Regions from separate parts of the Ruminococcus sp. OM06-36AC genome, predicted to be linked through region 1. Evidence: predicted binding sites of a transcription regulator. Region 1 holds the regulator's gene; the other holds the start of a gene.

Region 1 (10,544 bases):
GTGTGACAATATAATTGGCACCCATGTCACCGGTAATGCCGTACAGGGCATATTCGCCGCTGTCATTCCACTGGCACAGGCAGCAGCCTGCATCGACCAGTGTCGCTGTGACATCTGTCAGATCTGCCATAGAATCCACAATTTCCTGTGCATTCTGAAACAGCGGCTCCATGCTGATCAGGAGGTTTACAGTTTCCTGCGTTTCAGCGTTGTACAGCTGGTACTGATAACCGTCCGTTTTCAGCTGAATCTCTTTCCACGTCCACGCTGCCAGTACGCTTTCCGGCGGTGTGTACAGTGTCTTTTCCGGATACTGTTCTGCCATTGCCGCAGCAAACGCGGCGTAATCGTCAAAGCTCTGCCCAGCTGCCTCCGTGGCTTCTATAGCTTCGGTTGCTGCTTCCGTTATCGGCTCCGCAGTAGTTTCCAGTGCCGGTGCAGTACCAGTGCCGGCAGGCTGTTCCAGTTCCTTGGAATCACACCCTGTCAGCCACGCCACTGTCAGCAGCATCGCCGCCGTCATGAGGGACGCTGTGTGTTTCTTCACGCTGCTGCCTCCTGCCTACACAGAAACGGCAACCATTGCCGGACGGATCAGCCGATCCCCCAGCAGGTATCCTTTCTGGAACACCTCGCAGACCTTGTCGCTCTCGTAGTCGCTGTCGTCCACCTGCTTGATTGCATTGTGGAGATTCGGGTCAAAGGTTTCACCCAGTGCGGCAACTTCTGTCACGCCCAGCTTTTCGAATGCTTTCTGGATCTGTGTGAATGTCAGTTCCACGCCCTTTTTGTAGTTCTCATCGGCACAAGGTGCTTCCAGAGCCCGTTCGAACGTATCCATGACATTCAGCAGTTCCTTTACACAGTCCACCTTGGCATCACCGTAGATCTTCTTTTTCTCCTCGGTGGTGCGGTTGCGGTAGTTCTGATACTCTGCCATCAGCCGCAGGTGCTGGTCTTTTTGTTCCGCCAGTTCTGCTTCTTTTTGTGCCAGTGCATCTTTCAGGTCTTTTTTCTTCTTCTTTTTGTCGTCCTTGCCGTCCGCAGCTTTGGTTTCCCCGGCTTTGGCTTCCGGTGCAGCAGCTTCTTCCGGTGCGTTCTCTGTCTTTGCATCTTCCGGCTGCTGTGCTTCGGTTTCCGGCTTCTTGGTTTCCTTTTCGTCTGCCATTGCTAACACGTCCTTTCTATTGTTCCGGCTTGGGATCCTTTGGCGGCTCCGTCTGCCCGATACATTCCAGTTCCGGCAACGGCGTATCGTCGTCTTCCGAAATCAGGTGTGAGATTTTTTCGGTAAAATATTCTATATAAGGTATCACCTTGGCGTAATTCAGCCGCATCGGTCCGATGACACCCAGCGAACCGGCGGTGTGATCGCCTTTCTGATACTTGGAAACGATCATACTGGAGTTGCCGATGACGAAATCATTGCCCTCCTCACCGAACATGACCTTGATGCCCTGAAACGAATCGTCCAGCAGTCCGGATAATTCCTGTTTGTGCATCATGAACTTGGCGACTTCCGCCTTGTCCAGATCGTCACAGGAGAACAGGTTCTGCTCCCCAGTCATATACAACTCATTCTGCTGCAAATCCTTGGACATTTCGCAAATGCCCTGCACCAGCGGACTTAACGTCATCATGTAAGTGCCCATGGCGGTAATCATCTGTTCCAGCTTTTCTTCCGACAAGTCGGAAACCGAAACGCCCTCCAGATTTTCTTCCATGAAGTGCTTGAAAAAGTCCATGTGTTCATGGGTGAGGTCAAACTGTAACCGGCAGGCACGATTCTTGATCTTGCCGTCTGACGTGATCAGCAACACCACATACATGCGTTTCCCTGTAGGGATCACGTCCACTTTCGAGATCACCGAATATTTCGGTGCGAAGTTGGAAACCACGGTGGCACACTTGGTGATCTGGGAAAGTGCCGTGGTGGCACTTTGCAGGATCAGATCTTCTGTCAGCTGACTCTCATCGCCCAGCATCTCGTCCAGCCGGTCCCGTTCCTCTTGGGGGAGCGTTCCCTCAGCACTGATCTCCTCGATGTACATGCGGTACCCATTAAAGGTAGGCACGCGTCCCGCAGAGGTGTGCGGCTGTTCCAGATACCCCAGTTCTTCCAATACCGCCATGTCGTTCCGGACAGTTGCCGCAGACACATGAATGTCCGGTAACTGCGAGATCGTTTTCGACCCCACTGGCTCACCGGTCCGAATATACAGATCGACTACCGCCGATAGAATTCTTCGTTTTCGTGCATCCACAATAACCATCCTTTCTGGCAGATTCACTTTTAAAGTGTTAGCACTCATTCTCTCTGAGTGCTAATATAAATTTACCATGATTCCGGACGATTGTCAAGGGCTTTTTCAACTTTTGTAGGAATGTACAAAATCAGATTTATAAAAATGTGCATTTTGTGCAAATTTGAAGCCTGCTTGCAAAGTTTTTGCGGTTTGTCACCTGATTTCTATTTCAAATAGGTTGACAAATAAGGCCGACTGTGCTATAATGGGAACGTTGCAGCGTTAGCACACGCTTTGCGGCGGGGAATTTCCCGCAAGCCGACGCTCTCCAATCCAATCCAGAAAGGACTTTTTCCTATGAAACAGCAAACACAGACCGCAGCTGCCGAATCCGGCATGACTGCCAAGAAGACCCAGCACCAGAAGATCGTGGCAATGGTGCAGATTGCCCTGTTCGCGGCGATCATTGCCGTATGCTCATGGATCCAGATTCCCATGACCGTGCCGTTCACCATGCAGACCTTTGCCGTATTCTGTGCTCTCACCACACTGGGCGGCAAGGGCGGCACCATTTCCATTCTGATCTATATTGTACTGGGAGCCGTGGGCGTTCCGGTATTCGCCGGCTTTACCGGCGGCATCGGCATTCTGTTCGGCACCACCGGCGGCTACATTATCGGTTTCCTGTTCACCGGTCTGCTCTACTGGCTGATTACCCACTTTTTCGGGGAGAAGCTACCGGTAATGATTCTGGCACTGGTGCTGGGACTGGCGGTGTGCTACGCCTTTGGTACTGCGTGGTTCATGATCGTATACGCCAAGGATTCCGGTTCTGTGGGACTGCTGACTGCACTGGGCTGGTGCGTATTCCCGTTCATTCTGCCGGACTGCGTAAAAATGGCTCTGGCAATCCTGATTGGAAAGCGGCTCCCGAAGCGGCTGATCCAGCGTGTATAAACTACGGCCACACCACGGCTTGTGCTCGGCGTTTTTCTGCGGGCACGGCTACAGCGAAGCATTTACCGCAAACATGACGGAAATGCTGCGGCTGTTCCGGCAGGATGACCCATATATCACCCTGACCGGCGGCACGGACTGCATCTGTGCCAGCTGTCCCCACAGCCTGTCCCATGTGTGCGATGCGGCGGAAAAGGTACAACGCTATGACAGTGCCGTTCTCATGTTCTGCGGTCTTTCTGTGGGCAGTGTCCTGCGGTGGAGCGAATTTACCGACCGGGTAAGCCGGCACATTCTGGAACCGGGACTGCTACAGGACATCTGCGGCGATTGCCAGTGGTATTCTATTTGCGGAAGCACTAAATAATATAGGAAACGCGTGCGTATATTCAACGATATATGCACGCGTTTTATTTATTTTGCATAAATAATTAAATTTACTTTGTGCGAAAACACGTATTTTGTATTTTTATATTGACTTTTTATATTCCGATATGATATAATGTGGCTATAAGATATATGTCTTTATATCCATATTATTCCATCAAAAAATGCAACGAGGAGGTATTTCTATGAAAAAAGCAGTATTCAAAATCATAACATCTTGTATTGTTGGAACATCCTTATTCTTTTCACCACAACTGGCGACAAAAAGCTATGCCACATTAACCGTTAGAACTTACATGGACACAACAGAAACTGCAATTTATGGCATTCCCACCACATTTACCGAACGCCGTCCGGCTATTGAATCTCGTATCGAAACTTATTTTTCAGCAAGAAATATCAGCGTCAACGTTACATCTTCAAATCTTGACATATATTCTACGCCTGCAAGCCAGTGTGCGGAAAATGCACCCAATTATAATTATACAGTAAGACATGGATGTGCGTGCTACTCAAACACACAGTGTGATAATGGGACTCATCACCATAGTAACGCACAAGTATATAGGAACTCTTTTCCCAACCCTACTAATGCCAAAACAGCCCATTGGTTAATCACAGCTGCATTCATATGCGATAATAATCCACATCATGGATTAAACGGCGTTACTTGGACCGATTCACGTAAAATTGTCTCCTGCGATTACGATTATAAAGTTCCAAAATCTCAAAAGGGAACAGATGTATACGCATTTGTATCAAAAACTGCTATCCATGAAATTGGACATCTATACGGTGTAGCTGATCATTATGCAGTACTTCCAGATCGTTACCCAGATTGTATATGGGGCAAGAATCATTCAAATTATGAAATTGCGAAAAGTGCTGTAACATGCCCACAATGTGCATCCACATTAAGCAAAAATAAAAACAAATATTAAAAGCGAGGCGATTTATATGAAAAAAGCATTAATTCTATCCATTACTATTGCAATGTTGGTTTGTGCTGGTTGTGGTACGACATCGAACACAGCACAAAAAAATAAAAGTACAGTTGCCACAACAGAAACCACCGAAGAAGTCGTTTACAAAGACCCCATCACCTACACAGAATACGAAACGCTGGACGCACTTACCGCAGACTTTCCCGAAAAACAGCCCGGCATTACACAATACCAGCCACCGCAGGCAGTCCTGGACAGCTGGGAATTCCGGCTGGGACGCATTGATAACACATACTATAACTATACCTTCTACGACGCCGAGCAGGGACGCACCATCTTCCTGGAGATCGGTACAACGACATACTATAACAATATGCAGGAACGGCTGGACGAGCTGAGCCAGTACAGCACCATAGAACATGAAACTATTGTACAGGATGAATCCTGGCGAATCGACTACTATCCCGACAACGAAGACCGCACCCTATACGGCATTATGCCCGACAGCGGTGCAGATTATGCACTGATGATCTGGCGGGATGACGGCGAAAAGGACACTCAGAACGACCTGATGACTGTCAGGGAGGCACTGGGGATTTAGAGAATCCTTCCCGATTATTTTCATTCTCACAAAACACTTGACATTTCCGCAGTTTTCCGGTACAATATAAAAGATACCAATGCTGTATACAGCAAGCAAATTCAAACAAGGGAGAATACGAAAATGTTGACCAACGATCAGAAAAGCATGGATAAAATCGTAAACCTCTGCAAGTCCCGCGGCTTTGTATACCCGGGCTCTGAGATCTACGGCGGTCTGGCAAACTCCTGGGACTACGGCCCTCTGGGTGTGGAACTGAAAAACAACATCAAGCGTGCATGGTGGCAGAAGTTTGTACAGGAGTCCCCGTACAACGTCGGTCTGGACGCTTCGATCATTATGAATCCGGAAACATGGGTGGCTTCCGGTCATCTGGGCGGTTTCTCTGACCCGCTGATGGATTGCAAGTCCTGCAAGACCAGACACCGTGCGGACAACCTGATTGAAGATTTCGACGGCACCAACCCTGCCGGCTGGACCAATCAGCAGATGATGGACTATATCCGCGAAAAGCAGATCCCCTGCCCGAACTGCGGCAAGACGGACTTCACCGACATTCGGCAGTTCAACCTGATGTTCAAGACCTATCAGGGTGTAACCGAGAATTCCAAGTCCGAACTGTACCTGCGTCCGGAAACTGCACAGGGCATCTTTGTAAACTTTGCCAATATCCAGCGTACCACCCGCAAAAAGCTGCCGTTCGGCGTGGCTCAGATCGGTAAGTCTTTCCGAAACGAGATCACTCCGGGTAACTTCATCTTCCGCGTCCGCGAATTCGAGCAGATGGAACTGGAGTTCTTCTGTAAGCCGGACACCGATCTGGAATGGTTCCAGTACTGGAGAAGCTACTGCAAGAACTTCCTGCTGACACTGGGTCTGAAGGAAGAAAACCTGCGGCTGCGTGACCACGATCCGGAGGAACTGTGCTTCTACTCCAAGGCAACCACCGACTTTGAATACAAGTTCAGCTTCGGCTGGGGCGAACTGTGGGGCGTTGCAGACAGAACCAACTACGACCTGACACAGCATCAGGAACACAGCGGCAAGTCGCTGGAATACATGGATCAGGAAGAAAATACCAAGTATATTCCTTACGTTATCGAGCCTTCTCTGGGCGTAGAGCGTCTGTTCCTGTCCATTGTGACAGAAGCTTATGACGAAGAAGTGGTAGATGCAGAAAAGAACGACACCCGTGTGGTAATGCACCTGCATCCGGCACTGGCACCGTACAAGGCTGCGGTTCTGCCGCTGTCCAAGAAGCTGGGCGACAAGGCTCGGGAAGTATACGCCGTTCTGGCAAAGCACTTCTCTGTAGACTACGACGAAACCGGCTCTATCGGTAAGCGTTACCGCCGTCAGGACGAGATCGGTACTCCGTTCTGCATCACGGTAGACTTCGACACCATAGAAAAGGACAACTGCGTCACCGTCCGCGACCGCGACACCATGGAACAGGTTCGCATGCCGATCGATGAACTGGTAAGCTATTTGCAGGACAAGGTAACTCTGTAAGCTTCAGGAAATACACAGCAAATTTTCAAAGGGCACTCTCTGCTACAGAGGGTGCCCTTTTTCGGTCAAGCGGCGAGTCGCCGCTGACCTTACGCCCCAATTTCAACTGTAAAAAGGGTAGTGTTACGGCGGCAGCAGCCGCCTGTATGCCCCGCCGGGGGATTTTTGTTGGTGGAAACTTCGGGTGATACTTGAATCTTATAATACAAGTGGAATGCGAACTCTTTTCTTTTTTTGCTTCTTGTGAAATCGGTTGGCTGCTGTAGAGAGAAAAGAATCCCTCCACCAGCTTCGCTGGTCCCCCTCGTACTGAGCGGTCCCCTCTGCCCTGCGGGCATCTCCCCACCCCGTGGGGAGTCACCCTTTTTAAGGGAGGCTTATATGCGAGCTTGCAAACGCCGTATGAAATAAAGTTACCCACCTGTATCGGAAAACACTTGAATATCAACATTAACAATACAGGCAAGATCAACAATCGGCGTTGGCATGCCCTAGGCGGACAGCGAGGTACGAGCGAATTCCGCCGGACGGTTTCGACACGACAGCATTAGAAACTGCACAAAAATGTTTTTTCTATAATAGCCTCCCTTGAAAAGGGAGGTGGCTGCCCGTAAGGGCAGACGGAGGGATTTCTTCTGTGAAACCTGAAACAAAAGTAAAAGATTTCAGCAGAACCCCTCCACCGCCTCCCCTTTCAGGGGCGGCAATATTGAAAAAAGTCAACCGGCGGGGCGATGTGGGCATCGCCCCCTACTTCAAGAAGTCCCCTAACATAATAAAGCCGTAATTATCACCGCAAATCTCAACTCCCCCTTGACATTCCCCGAAAAATCTGGTATGATACAGAAAAACAAGAAAGGTTTTGAGATTATGGCACAATACGTCACCATTACCAGCGACAAGCGAAAAATGCCGGCTCTGCTGCTGTGTATTCTGGGATTTTTCGGGATCGCAGGACTGCACCGGTTCTATGTGGGAAAAATCGGCACAGGGCTGCTCTGGCTGTGCACCGGCGGCTTTTTCCTGATCGGAACACTGGTAGATCTGTTTCACATTCTGCTGGGCAAATTCCGCGACAATACCGGCGTGCCTCTGCGGCATTGAGCCGCCGCACCGCCTGCCTATGGAGCATCGGGCTGTTCCTTGGAGCAGTGCTACTGGTCTGCCTGCACCGCCCGCTGCTGCACGTTCTGGAGGCTCTGCCGCTGCCGGACTGCATATTCTACCGAACCACCGGCTGGCTCTGTCCCGCCTGCGGAAATACCCGTGCGGTACTGGCTCTATGCAAAGGGCAGGTGCTCCGTTCGCTTGGCTGCAACCCCATGATCGGCACGCTCTGTGCTGCCCTGCTCTGCCGCTATGCGGAACTGGTCTGCACCGCCATAGGCAAACCACGGCAGATTCTTCCGCGGCGGACGGCCGCACTGGTAATTGTGCTTGCGATAGTGCTGGGGTATGACATCGTGCGAAACTTTTTTCCGGCGATCACACTATGCAAATAAAAACACCGCTTCCCAGACTGAGAAGCGGTGTTTTTTCATGCAAAAAACTGCATTTAAATTTCATGATTGTGTCGCTTGGAGATCTTCAGACGGTTCATTGCACGGTTCAGGGCAGCCTGACTGTGATAGTACTGCATAATGCTCTGCTTATGCAGCAGCCGTTCTTTCGCACGCTCGGCAGCCTCTGCGGCACGCTTGGCATCGATTTCTTCCGGCAGTTCGATGGCATCACCCAGCACCAGCACATAGTCCCGACGCACTTCGGCAAAGCCCTCGCTGATCGCCGCATAGTGCCATTCGCCGTCCACCAGATATTTCAGTTCTCCGGGGCTGACAATGGTGACCATGGACTCATGTCCCGGCAAAATGCCCATCAGACCGTCCACTGTCGGAAACACCAGCTGCTCTGCCGCACCTACATAGAACGGGCGGTCAGATGCCAGAATCTCCAGCTGAAATGTGTTTGCCATAGTACATCCCTCACGATTCCTTCTTCATGCTCTCGGCTTTCGCGATCGCCTCGTCGATAGTGCCCACGTTGAAGAACGCATTTTCCGGCAGTTCATCCATAGCACCCTCTACGATCATCTTAAAGCCGCGAATGGTTTCCCGCAGCGGTACGTACTTGCCCGGCAGACCGGTAAAGACTTCTGCCACGTTGAACGGCTGTGAGAGGAACTTCTGGATCTTACGGGCACGATATACTGCCAGCTTGTCATCCTCGTCCAGTTCTTCCATACCCAGAATTGCGATAATGTCCTGCAATTCCTTGTACCGCTGCAACAGTTCCTGCACCTTTCTGGCTACCTGATAGTGTTCTTCGCCCACTACGTCCGGTTCCAGAATACGGGAGGTGGATTCCAGCGGATCTACTGCCGGATAAATACCCTGTTCCACGATCTTACGGGACAATACAGTCGTCGCATCCAGATGTGCGAACGTAGTCGCCGGAGCCGGGTCAGTCAGGTCATCTGCCGGCACGTAAACTGCCTGTACAGAGGTGATAGAACCGTTCTTGGTAGAAGTGATACGCTCCTGTAGTTCGCCGACTTCGTTTGCCAGTGTCGGCTGATAGCCTACGGCAGACGGCATACGTCCCAGCAGGGCGGAAACTTCAGAACCTGCCTGTACATAACGGAAAATGTTATCGATAAACAGCAGCACGTCCTGATGCTTTTCATCACGGAAGTATTCTGCCATGGTCAGACCAGTCTGTGCCACACGCATACGGGACCCCGGCGGTTCGTTCATCTGTCCGAATACCAGAGCCGTCTTTTCGATAACGCCGGAATCTTTCATTTCGTTCCACAGGTCATTACCCTCACGGGAACGTTCGCCGACACCGGTGAAAATAGAATAGCCGCCGTGTTCGGTCGCAACGTTGTGGATCAGTTCCTGAATCAGGACGGTCTTACCAACGCCGGCACCGCCGAACAGACCGACCTTACCGCCCTTTGCATACGGAGCCAGCAGGTCAATAACTTTGATACCTGTTTCCAGAATCTCGACTACCGGACTCTGATCGCGGAACGACGGAGCCGGACGGTGGATCGGCCACTTTTCTTCGGTCTTGACTTCACCGGCATCATCAATCGCTTCGCCCAGCACGTTGAACATTCTGCCCAGTGTGGCGGTACCGACCGGCACCTTGATACAGGAACCGGTGGCGGTGACTTCCATATCCTTTGCGAAGCCCTCCGTAGAGGACAGGCTGATGCAGCGGACGATGCCGTTGCCCATATGCTGTGCCACTTCCATGACACAGGTCTTTCCGCCGTTATCGACGGTCAATGCATCCTTGATCATCGGAAGCTTTCCCGGGAATGCCACATCAATGACAGGTCCTAAAACCTGCACGATTTTCCCTTTTTCCATATCATCATTCCTTTCCAGACGGCGGCGGCACAGCGGGCATCAGATGACACCCGCCGACTCCGCCGCTGCCGAGCCTTCCAATTCTTAGGGCAATACCGCACAAAGATTGTGCAACAGATGCGTCGTCAAATTTTTCGTCAGATGAAACAAAAAGCGGAGTGAATACTGGATGTATTCACGAGCATTTTTGTGAAATATGACGGGAAATTTGCAAGCAGATGGCGTGCAAAGTCGCCAGACGCTCTTTGTGCGGTATTGCCTTAGACAGCACTGCTTGGTGTCGTGCTGTTCTTAGAACCTGTCTTCACAATTCGGCGGAATTTGCACCGCTGACGATCTCTGTGATCTCCTGCGTGATTGCCGCCTGTCTTGCACGGTTATATTGCAGCGACAGATCCTGTAACATATCCTTCGCACTGGTGGTTGCAGAGTCCATGGCAGACATTCTCGCCTGCTGTTCACTACAGAACGAATCGACCATGGCACCATAGATCATGCCCTTCATAAAGTTCGGAGTCAG
Region 2 (10,544 bases), on a different contig from region 1:
TTCGCAGTTCTCCGAAAAACAGCGAAGGCTTTTCCGCACGGAGCAGTGCCTTTTCCATTTCCAGCATCACGCGTTCTCTCGAAAGGGCAGACAGGTCGATACGCCGGCAGAGTTCCACCGTTTCCGCCGCCACAGAAAACTGAAACCGTGCCGCAAACTGTGCCGCCCGCAGCACCCGCAACGGATCCTCTGTAAATGTCACGTCGTCCACATGCCGGAGTACGCCGTCCTGCAAGTCCTGCCTGCCGCCGAAATGATCGATGATCTCGCCGGTCAGCACGTTCTGCATCAGGGCATTCATGGTGAAGTCCCGCCGTTTTGCCGCTTCATAGGTGCCCAGAAACGGATCAGAAGTCACGGCAAAGTCACGGTGTCCTACGCCGGTACGCCGTTCGGTACGGGGCAGGGCAATGTCCAACGCGTGTCCTTTCAAGCCGTAAATGCCGAAGCTTTTCCCGATTTTCATACACGCTCCCAGTTCGGAGAGCAGCTGTTCCAGTGCTTCGGCGGGAATGCCGTGCACCTCAATGTCAATGTCCTTGTTTTCCAGTCCGAGAAGCCGGTCACGCACACAGCCGCCGACGAAATACACTGTGCCGCCCTGCTCCGCCGCCTTTTCAGCAATGGCTCTCGCCAGTTCCGCATCTGTCATGACTGCACCGTCCTTTCCAACCGCCGCCGGAACCACGCCAGCAGGTCGGTCTTTGTCATTGCCTTTTGATGTGCCGGCTGTGCCAGTTGAAAGTCCAGCGGCTCCAGTTCCTGTATCAGCTTTCGCAGCTTTTCCGGTCGCTCCACCCAGACATCGCCCACCAGCTCCTGATACACCGCATCCCCCAGAAATACCATTTGTTCTTCTTTCACCCAGACGATCACCGTATCGCGGGCGTGGGCACTGGTGACATGCCGCAGTTCACAGGTGCAGTTTCCCAAGTCCAGCGTCATGCTCTCGGAAAAAACCATAGTGGGCAGTGCCACCCGAATGCTCTCCGGATCGGGAAAGTGCAGCTGGATCCGCGGAGCACACAGCTGAGGGACAATGCCTTTCCGCACATTTTCCGCCAATGCGTCCGGTGTCCACTGCAGGCAGGAAACCATTTCCAGTGACTGTCTTGTCTGCACACAGGCAATGGACGGCATTGGAAGCGATGCCAGCCCGAAGCAGTGATCCCAGTGAGAGTGGGTCAACGCCACAAAATCCGGCTGACAAAAACCAGACTCCTCCACGGCGGCAAGATATGCCTGCACATGTTCCGGAGAATTGCCGGCATCGACCATCAGGGAAAACCGGTCGCCCCGAATATACCCCAGCACGGGGCGGTCTTGTTCCTGCGAAAAATCCAGCTGGTACACCCGCGGTGTCAGTTGCTGTAACATGAGATTCCCTCCATTCCTGTTTGTGCATTGTTGCCTATGTATCTAACCATAAAGCCCGCCTGACGGCTTTACATGCGGGCTTTATTCAGGTATTGCCTTAACCATGCCCCAGCACCAGAAGCTGAAACAGTGCCATCCACTCCCGCACCCAATAGGTAGGCACATACAGAGGGTTGGTCTTGGCACACACGCTTTCCGCTTGCAGTCCGGCACGTTTCGCCAACAGCGATGCCCGATACTGGTGGAAGCCGTCTGTGATGATGACGACCTGTTCCCCAAGCCCCTGCTCCTGCAAAATTGCCGCCGCATGCTCCAGATTTTCCTGCGTATCTTTGGACGTATCCTCCGCAATGATGCGTTCCGCGGCAATGCCGTGCCCGATCAGCCAGTCCCGCATGGCCTGTCCCTCCGGCACGTCTTCTCCGGCTCCCTGTCCGCCGGTGGTAATGCACAGCACGTCGGGGTTCTCCTCCAGATATGCCTGTGCCGCCTCCAGCCGGCGTATCAGCATACGGCTGGGACGGGTGCCGCGGACTTTGCAGCCCAGCACCACAACGGTTTCCGGTGCAGTCGGTTTCGTGCAGATCGTCCGCACCATTTGCACAGACATCACGGCGGAAAAGGTCAGCCCTGCCGCCAGCAGGATTCCTACCGCGGACAGCCCGATCTTGCCGCCCAGCGGTTCCCAGCACCGCTGCACGATATGGGCAAATTTCCGCGGAAATATGGTCACGAACAGCAGAAACAGGCACACCAGAATGCCGGCGAGATTGCCCGGATTGCAGATTCGCTTCCAAATCGGAAATACAAAGAAAAACAGCAGCACCAATTCCGGCAGCAGAAGCAGATAACGCAATTTCATAAGAAACTCCTTTCGGGGGGAAAATAAACTTTCTTTTACACCTTATAGCATAACATAATTGTGAATTTTTGTCAATCTGCCTGTGCTTTCATTTCTACATTTTTTGCTCATGAAAATCAATTTTAAAAAATATGTTGATTTAAATTTGCGAAGTTATGTAACTCGACAAGTGGAGCTCCCCTGAAAGGGGAGCTGGCAGTGCGTAGCACTGACTGAGGGGTTTCTACTTATGCCGAAAACGTCATAAAAAGATTTTACGAAAAAACCTCTCCACCGCCTAACGGCGGTCCCCCTCCCCTTTCAGGGGAGGCTATCATGAAAATTGATTTGCGTGTTTTTCGCCTGCTCCAGTTTGACAATTTCCGCAAAACATGGTACAATAGAAGCTGTTGTTCCTTTCGGAACACTCCATGCAGAAAGGGTTGTTTTATGAAATTCCTGAAAAAATATTATAAGCTGATCGGTACGCTGATCACCGTGGTGGCATTCGTCTTTGTCATCAAGAAGATCGTGACTATGGACGTGGACTGGTCGATGTTCGCTTCCGGAAAACCGCTGGGCATCATTGCCGGCTGTGTGCTGGTACAGACTGCCATTATTTTCTTTATGTCCACCCCGTGGGTGCAGTTTGTGCGAATCCTGTCCGGCAAGAAAATCGCTATGAAAGACGCTCTGCCGGTATACACCAAGTGCAATCTGATGAAATACGTGCCGGGGAATGTGTTCCAGTACGTGGGACGAAATCAGCTTGCCGCAGACCTGCACATCAGCCACGTGGACGTTGCCTGTGCCACCGTTCTGGAAATTCTGTGTTCGCTGGTGGCTCCGCTGGTGTGGATCCTGCTGCTCATGGGAAAAGACATGGTGGGACTGATCCGCACCTATGAGAAGAATTTCCTGCTGGTGCTGGGCATCGGTGTTGCCGTACTGGTGCTGGCGTTTTTCCTGCTCCGCTGGAAGTTTCGGGAGCCGCTGCGGCGGTATTTCGAAAAGTACCGCAAACTGCTGAACCGGAAAATTTTGCTGCGGGTCGTTGGCGTTTTCCTGCTCTACGTGCTGCAATACCTGTTCTCCGCCACCATGTATGCCGTGCCGGCGTTCCTGATGTTCGACGTTCCGCGGGCACAGATGGGGCTGTTTCTGGGAACCTACCTGTTCTCGTGGGTCATTGGCTTCATCACCCCCGGTGCTCCGGGAGGCATCGGTGTCCGCGAAGCAGTCATGGTGCTCACATGCAGCACATTTCTGGACACCAACACCATTATGCTCTACGCCGTTACCATGCGAATCATCTCCACATTCAGCGATGTGCTGGCGTTCTTCCTGGGCTGGCTGCTGCATCTCATCTGGAAGCGGCAAAAGGCCACCGTGTAACACTACTATTATAATATAACACTTTTCACAGCAAACATACAAAAAAAGCTGTCGGCGGAATCATTTCCCACCGGCAGCTTTTCTCTGTACAGTTCCATCTGTCTTGTCAAAGTTCACTGTGCACTGCTCTGTGTATTCTGCGTATTCTGTGTGTTCGCAGCTTCATTGGCAGTTGCCATGTGCATATTGAAAAATTCCGGATACAGCCGGCGTGAAACCTCAAAGGTATTTTCCGACACCCGCTTTGCCATATACAGGTCCATGTGTACGCCATGGGCATAAATACGATCTACTTCTCCGATCGCATGTGCTCCGGAATCCAGTTCCTTTACATATACAATATCTCCCACCTGTGTATTCGGGGTAACGGCAGAAACCGTATAAGTCATCTTCTCTGTCAGCATCGTGATCTGCTCCTTTCCGTATCCTGTGGGAAGCCGCCGCGAAATGCCAGTCGCACAAAACGCGGGCTGCACTCCCCTATCTTTTTTATTTTACTACATTTCTCTCGTTTCGTCAAGTGTTTCCAGCAGGTTCCTGCAAATTTCTCTGAAAATCCCCTTGACAAACCTTCGTTCCTATGTTATAATGCGAATATGAAAATCATTTTCAATTTCAAATACTGCAATTCCAACGGACGGAAGTGAGAGAATATGAAACGAAAACTGGCTTTTTTGCTGATGCTCTGCTTCGGGTGGAGCTTTTTTTTGAACGGCTGCGGCGGAACGCTGCCGAAAACAGACGACCGGCTGCAAGTTGTCTGCACCATTTTTCCCGAATACGACTGGGCAAGACAGCTGACACAGGGCGTGGACAACGTAGACCTGACACTGCTGGTGAAAAACGGCACAGACCTGCACAGCTATCAGCCCTCTGTACGGGACATTGCCATGATCGCCAGGGCAGATGTGTTCTGCTACGTAGGCGGCGTTTCGGATACATGGGTCAATGATGTACTGGACACCACCGAGAACCGCACCGCACAGCTGGTTTCCATGGCAGAAGCCGCTGACGCTGACGAGGAAGTGCTGGCAGAGGGCATGCAGGCAGAACATGAACACGAACACGAACATGAACACGAACACCACGATGACGAAAACGATTCCCACGAGGAGCCGCCGGAACTGGACGAACATGTGTGGCTGTCCCTGCGGCGGGCTGCACTGGCATGCACTGCCATGAAAGAGGCGTTGTGCAAGGCAGATCCCGCACATGAGGACATCTACAACCAGAACTGCACCGACTATCTCCAGAAATTACAGGAGCTGGACAGCGACTTTACCGAAATGACTTCGCAGGCGGCACGGGATACCATTGTGGTGGCAGACCGCTTTCCGTTCCGGTATCTGGCGGAGGATTACGGACTGACTTATTACGCCGCATTTCCGGGCTGCTCCGCAGAAACAGAAGCAAGCTTTGAAACCATTGTATTCCTATCGGAAAAGGTGGAATCTCTGCATCTGCCCTGTGTGCTGGTCACCGAGGGCAGCAATTCCTCACTGGCGAAAACCATTCTGGAAAATGCCGGCTCAGACGGGAAAATTCTGACGCTGCAATCTCTACAGGCAGTATCGCAAAAGGAGATCGATGCCGGCGTTACCTATCTGTCAAAAATGCAGGAAAATTACGATGTGCTGAAACAGGCACTGAACTCTTGAGGGGGCGTGAAAATCTATGGCACAACTCATTGGAAAAGATGTCACATTGGGCTATGAGGGCAATGTGGTCATCGAACACCTGAACTTCTCCGTGCAGGCGGGAGATTACCTCTATATTGTAGGAGAAAACGGCTCCGGCAAAAGCACGCTGATGAAAGCGATTCTGGGGCTGAAATCCCCTATGGCAGGAACCATTACCACCGGCGACGGATTACAGCCGGACGAGATCGGCTATCTGCCCCAGCAAACGGCAGTGCAGCGGGACTTTCCCGCATCGGTGCTGGAAATCGTCCGTTCCGGCTGCCTGAATCACAGCGGCTTCCGTCCGTTTTATACCAAGCAGGAAAAACAGCTGGCACTGGACAACATGGAACGGCTGGGCATCACGCATCTGGCAAAGCGGTGCTATCGGGAACTCTCCGGCGGCCAGCAGCAGCGGGTGCTTCTGGCACGGGCTCTGGGGGCAACTCAGAAAATGCTGGTACTGGACGAACCTGTTACGGGACTGGATCCCAAGGCACAGCTGGAGCTGTATGAGCTGATCGCCCAGCTGAACCGGAAAGACGGCATCACCATTCTCATGGTTTCCCACGACATGGAAGCCGCTGTAAAATACGCCTCCCACGTGCTGCACATCAGCAAAACACCCCTGTTTTTCGGCACCAAAGAGGACTATCTCCACAGCAAGATCGGACAGGCATACACAGGAGGGACAGAAGCATGAGTATCTGGGAACAGCTGACAGGGTATCTGTCATTTTCATTTGTCCGGTACGCCCTGATCGCAGGGGTACTGATCGCTCTGTGTTCCTCCCTGCTGGGAGTTACGCTGGTGCTGAAACGGTTTTCCGTCATCGGGGACGGACTTTCTCACGTGGCATTCGGGGCACTTGCCATTGCCACGGTGCTGCGGCTCAGCAACAACATGCTGCTGGTAATGCCGGTCACGGTGGTCTGTGCAGTGATCTTGCTCTGTGCCAACCAGAATGCCAAGATCAAAGGCGATGCTGCCATTGCCATGCTGTCTGTCAGTGCGTTGGCAATCGGCTATCTGATACAGAACTTGTTCTCCTCCTCCGCCAACATCTCCGGCGATGTGTGCAGCACGCTGTTTGGCTCCACGCTGATCCTGACGCTTTCGAAAAGCGATGTCTGGCTCTGCGTGGGCATGTCTGTGGTCGTCATGGCGATTTTCCTGTTGTTCTACCACAAGATTTTCGCCGTCACCTTTGACGAAACCTTTGCCGCAGCCACGGGGATCCGTGCCGGCATATACAACCTGCTGATCGCAGTAGTCACGGCAGTCATCATTGTCCTTGCCATGAATCTGGTAGGTTCTCTGCTGACTTCCGCACTGATCGTTTTTCCGGCACTGTCCGCCATGCGGCTGTTCCGGAGTTTCCGCGGCGTGATTTTCTGTGCAGCGGTGATCTCCGTCGTCTGTGCTGTAGTGGGACTGCTGATCTCGATACTGGCTTCCACGCCGGTGGGGGCAACCATTGTCATTGCCGATCTGGCAGCATTTCTGGGCTGCTGCGGCACAGGGGCAGTGCTCCGGAGAAAATAAAAACAGCTCTAAGGCAATACCGCACAAAGAGCGTCTGGCGACTTTGCACGCCATCTGCTTGCAAATTTCCCGTCATATTTCACAAAAATGCTCGTGAATACATCAAGTATTCACTCCGCTTTTTGTTTCATCTGACGAAAAATTTGACGACGCATCTGTCGCACAATCTTTGTGCGGTATTGCCATAAAACAAAAGCGGCTTACTGAAAAAGTAAGCCGCTTTTTTGTTTATGCAGTGTTTTCTCAGGCTTGGACAGCCTGCAATTTTACATCAAGTCACAGATACGATTGGAGAATGCCACCGGATCTTCTACCGGCATGCCGGCAATCAGCAGAGCCTGATCGTACAGCAGCTTTGCATAGTCGTCCAGCTTTACACTGTCGCCAGTCTGGAGTTCCATCAGACGCTGATAGATCGGGTGTTCCGGATTGATTTCCAGAACAGTCTGTGCCTGCAACTTCTGTCCCTCGGTGCCCGGCATTGCGTTCAGCGTCTTTGCCATTTCCATAGAGAGTTCGCCCTCGCTGGACAGGCAGACCGGATGCGATTTCAGGCGGCCGGACAGCTTGACGTTGCCGACCTTGCCCTCCAGAGCCTTCTTGACAGCTTCCAGCATGTCCTTGCTGGATTCCTGCTTTTCTTCCAGTTCCTTCTTTTCCTCCTCAGATTCCAGATCGAGGTTGCTGTCCAGAACGGACTGGAACTGTTTCTCCTGATAGCCCTGCATCATGCGGATTGCGAATTCGTCCACATTCTCGGTGAAGTACAGGATCTCGTAGCCCTTATCCTTGACCTGTTCGGTCTGGGGCAGAGATTCAATGCGGGCAATGCTCTCGCCTGCGGCATAGTAAATCTTGTCCTGTCCCTCCGGCATACGGTCTACGTATTCTTTCAGGGATACCAGCTTGCCGTCCTTGGAGGACGGGAACAGCAGCAGGTCTTGCAGCAGATCTTTGTGCATGCCGTAGTCCTGATAGATGCCGTACTTCAGCTGCAAGCCGAATGCCTGATAGAATTTCTCGTACTTCTCCCGATCGTTCTTCATCATACGCTGGAGTTCATTCTTAATGGTACGCTCGATGCTCCGTGCGATCTGGCGAAGCTGTGCGTCGTGCTGGAGCATTTCTCTGGAAATGTTCAGGGACAGATCTTCGGAGTCCACCAAACCCTTGACAAAGCTGAAATAATCCGGCAGCAGATCTTCGCAGCGATCCATGATCAGCACACCGTTGGCATACAGCTGCAAGCCCTTTTCGTAATCCTTGCTGTAGTAGTTGAACGGGGTATGGGACGGGATATACAGCAGGGCATCATAAGTAATGGTACCTTCGTTCCGCACATGCATATGGCACAGCGGATCCGTATAATCGCCGCACTTATCTTTATAAAAACTGTTGTATTCTTCTTCGCTGATCTCATTCTTGTTCTTATGCCACAGCGGCACCATGCTGTTCAATGTGACATTTTCCACATATTCCTCGTACTCGTCGGAATCCTCTTTCTTCCGGCTCTTGGTCATGTCCATACAGATCGGGAAGCGGATATAATCGCTGTACCGCTTTACCAGACTCTGAATTCGGTACTGGTCGAGGAATTCGCTGTAGTTTTCGCCGCCGTTGCCCTCTGCATCTGCTGCCACATCGTCCAGCAGTTCCAGTGTGATCTCCGTACCCACGGTATCCTTCTCGCAGGTATCCATGGTGTAGCCCTCTACGCCCTCGGACTGCCATACATACGCCTGCTTTTCGCCGAATGCCAGCGACTTGACTGTAACACGCTTGGAAACCATGAATGCGGAATAGAAGCCGACACCGAACTGCCCGATGATCTGGTTATCTTCTGCCAGATTGTTCTCTTTCTTGAACTGGAGCGAGCCGCTGTTGGCGATCGTGCCCAGATGCTCCTCCATTTCCGCCTTGGTCATGCCGATACCGTTATCGGTAATGGTCAGGGTGCGAGCGTCCTTGTCCACAGCCAGTGTGATCTTGAAGTCGGACTTGTTCATGCCCACGCTGTCGTCCGTCAGCGACTTGAAATACAGCTTATCAATGGCATCACTGGCGTTGGAGATCAGTTCGCGGAGAAAGATCTCCTTATGGGTATAGATCGAATGGATCATCATGTCCATCAGTTTTTTGGATTCTGCCTGAAATTGTTTCTGTTCCATTTGTTTCTGTTTGCACCGGAGAGCCTCTCGGCTCCGCGGCACATCTCCTTCCTTGTCAAAATCAATTGCAAAAATGCGAAATTAGCACTCTTGCTTTTTAAGTGCTAACACTATTATAGCACATGTGCTAGTTTCGTCAAGAGATATTCCGGAAAATTTACATTTTATTCAAATTTGTGATTGCCGCAAAAACAAAAAACGCACCTCTCCAACCAGAGAGATGCGTTTGTTCACGAATACAAATGATTCCGCAATCAGACGATGTTATTCCGCAGAAGTATCCGGCAGCATGCTGATGTTGTGTACCAAGAACCGCATCAGAGAAACAGCGTCCTGTGCACTCACTTCCATATCAGCGTTGCAGTCCGCATTTTACAGCTGTGCATCGTTCAGTGCCACTGTGCCGTTTGCCGCCTTGTTCAGCAAGACCGCATCTTTCAGGTCTACAATGCCGTCCAGATTGACATCACCCAGAATGGACAGGTTCGGTTCCTGTGTGGTGGTGACTGCCGGTGTGGTAGTGGTTTCAATTATCACGCCGCTGTTGTAGTCCGAATGCGGCAGCTGTCCCCAAACCAGATCGGTTTTGGTTTCGCCGAAGTTCAGGCTATAGATCACGCCGCCGGTATACACCAGTTCCGCCGGCAGACCGTCAACGATTGCACCGCCGAACCACATATCGTCCTGCTGTTCCAGAGCCGTTTCCACGCAGGCATAGGGTTTCAGATCTTTCTGAATCAGCCCCAGTGCCGGCGTTACCGACAGATTGCCGCAATAAACGCCGTCGCGATACAGCAAGATCCAGTAGGTGTAGGCATCTCCCGATTCCGGAACAGCCAGTTCCTGCGTATAGAAATCGTAATAGTGATACGGCGTGCTGTAAGTCAGGTCAGTAAGAGTGGAAACGCCCAGATCTTCGCACAATCTCTCACGGGCAAGATCCGGATTCGGATCCTTCTGCAATGCTTCTTCCAACAGATCCAGTGCGTTCTGGGTGGTGTCCTTGGATTCGGGCATCTGTGCCAGACTGCTTGCACTGTTTCCCACTGTAGCATCTTCCTGTGCGGAAACCGGCGATAATCCAATCATTGCGGCAGAAAGTGTCAATGCCATCAAAGAAGACAGTATCCTTTTCGTTTTTTTCATAGAAATCACCCTTTCTTTTTCATTGCCCCAGACTGCAAACCCTTTCCTCACAGTCTGGGGAAATGCATCGATTCCATTTTTAGTATAACATAAAATCCCGGCAACGTCAATTTCCATTTTTCATAAAATTTTGCATACTTTTTTTACAAAATACACAATTTTCTTATGATTAAAGCTCTCCGAACTTCTCCAAGAACTTCTGCACGCCCAGCAGGTTTTCCTGTACTGTTACTACCAGTTCCCGCAGTTCCAGATTCGGCTTCACCAAGTCCGGCACCATGATGACACGCAGATTTGCCGCCGCAGCACTGCGAATCCCGTTGGGCGAATCCTCTACCGCAAAGGACAGCCCCGCCGTAGCCCCAATGGCATCGCATGCCATTTCGTAAATTT

The links. The regulator HrcA, encoded in region 1, represses chaperone genes, less so after heat shock. The targets are predictions, from matches to a motif close to TGTTAGCACTCNNNNNNNNNGAGTGCTAACA.
Region 2: the regulator HrcA is predicted to act here: its motif matches at 9,085-9,115, upstream of htpG (molecular chaperone HtpG).

What each region holds. Positions count from the first base shown of each region.
Region 1 is NZ_QSTT01000001.1:408,737-419,280, forward strand. It holds gene DXB92_RS01795 (hypothetical protein) at 1-547, opposite strand, end outside; gene grpE (nucleotide exchange factor GrpE) at 563-1,168, opposite strand; gene hrcA (heat-inducible transcriptional repressor HrcA) at 1,185-2,264, opposite strand; gene DXB92_RS01810 (biotin transporter BioY) at 2,604-3,203, shown strand; gene DXB92_RS01815 (DUF1284 domain-containing protein) at 3,196-3,570, shown strand; gene DXB92_RS13305 (hypothetical protein) at 3,776-4,531, shown strand; gene DXB92_RS01820 (hypothetical protein) at 4,548-5,135, shown strand; gene DXB92_RS01825 (glycine--tRNA ligase) at 5,262-6,647, shown strand; gene DXB92_RS13430 (hypothetical protein) at 7,285-7,434, shown strand; gene DXB92_RS01830 (TM2 domain-containing protein) at 7,485-7,751, shown strand; gene DXB92_RS01835 (DUF2752 domain-containing protein) at 7,748-8,149, shown strand; gene atpC (ATP synthase F1 subunit epsilon) at 8,203-8,619, opposite strand; gene atpD (F0F1 ATP synthase subunit beta) at 8,630-10,024, opposite strand; gene atpG (ATP synthase F1 subunit gamma) at 10,329-10,544, opposite strand, start outside.
Region 2 is NZ_QSTT01000020.1:21,698-32,241, forward strand. It holds gene DXB92_RS11110 (multifunctional tRNA nucleotidyl transferase/2'3'-cyclic phosphodiesterase/2'nucleotidase/phosphatase) at 1-652, opposite strand, end outside; gene DXB92_RS11115 (MBL fold metallo-hydrolase) at 649-1,377, opposite strand; gene DXB92_RS11120 (YdcF family protein) at 1,475-2,239, opposite strand; gene DXB92_RS11125 (lysylphosphatidylglycerol synthase domain-containing protein) at 2,669-3,613, shown strand; gene DXB92_RS11130 (hypothetical protein) at 3,727-4,017, opposite strand; gene DXB92_RS11135 (metal ABC transporter substrate-binding protein) at 4,267-5,271, shown strand; gene DXB92_RS11140 (ABC transporter ATP-binding protein) at 5,288-5,995, shown strand; gene DXB92_RS11145 (metal ABC transporter permease) at 5,992-6,837, shown strand; gene htpG (molecular chaperone HtpG) at 7,104-9,005, opposite strand; gene DXB92_RS11155 (hypothetical protein) at 9,378-10,151, opposite strand; gene DXB92_RS11160 (HAD family phosphatase) at 10,321-10,544, opposite strand, start outside.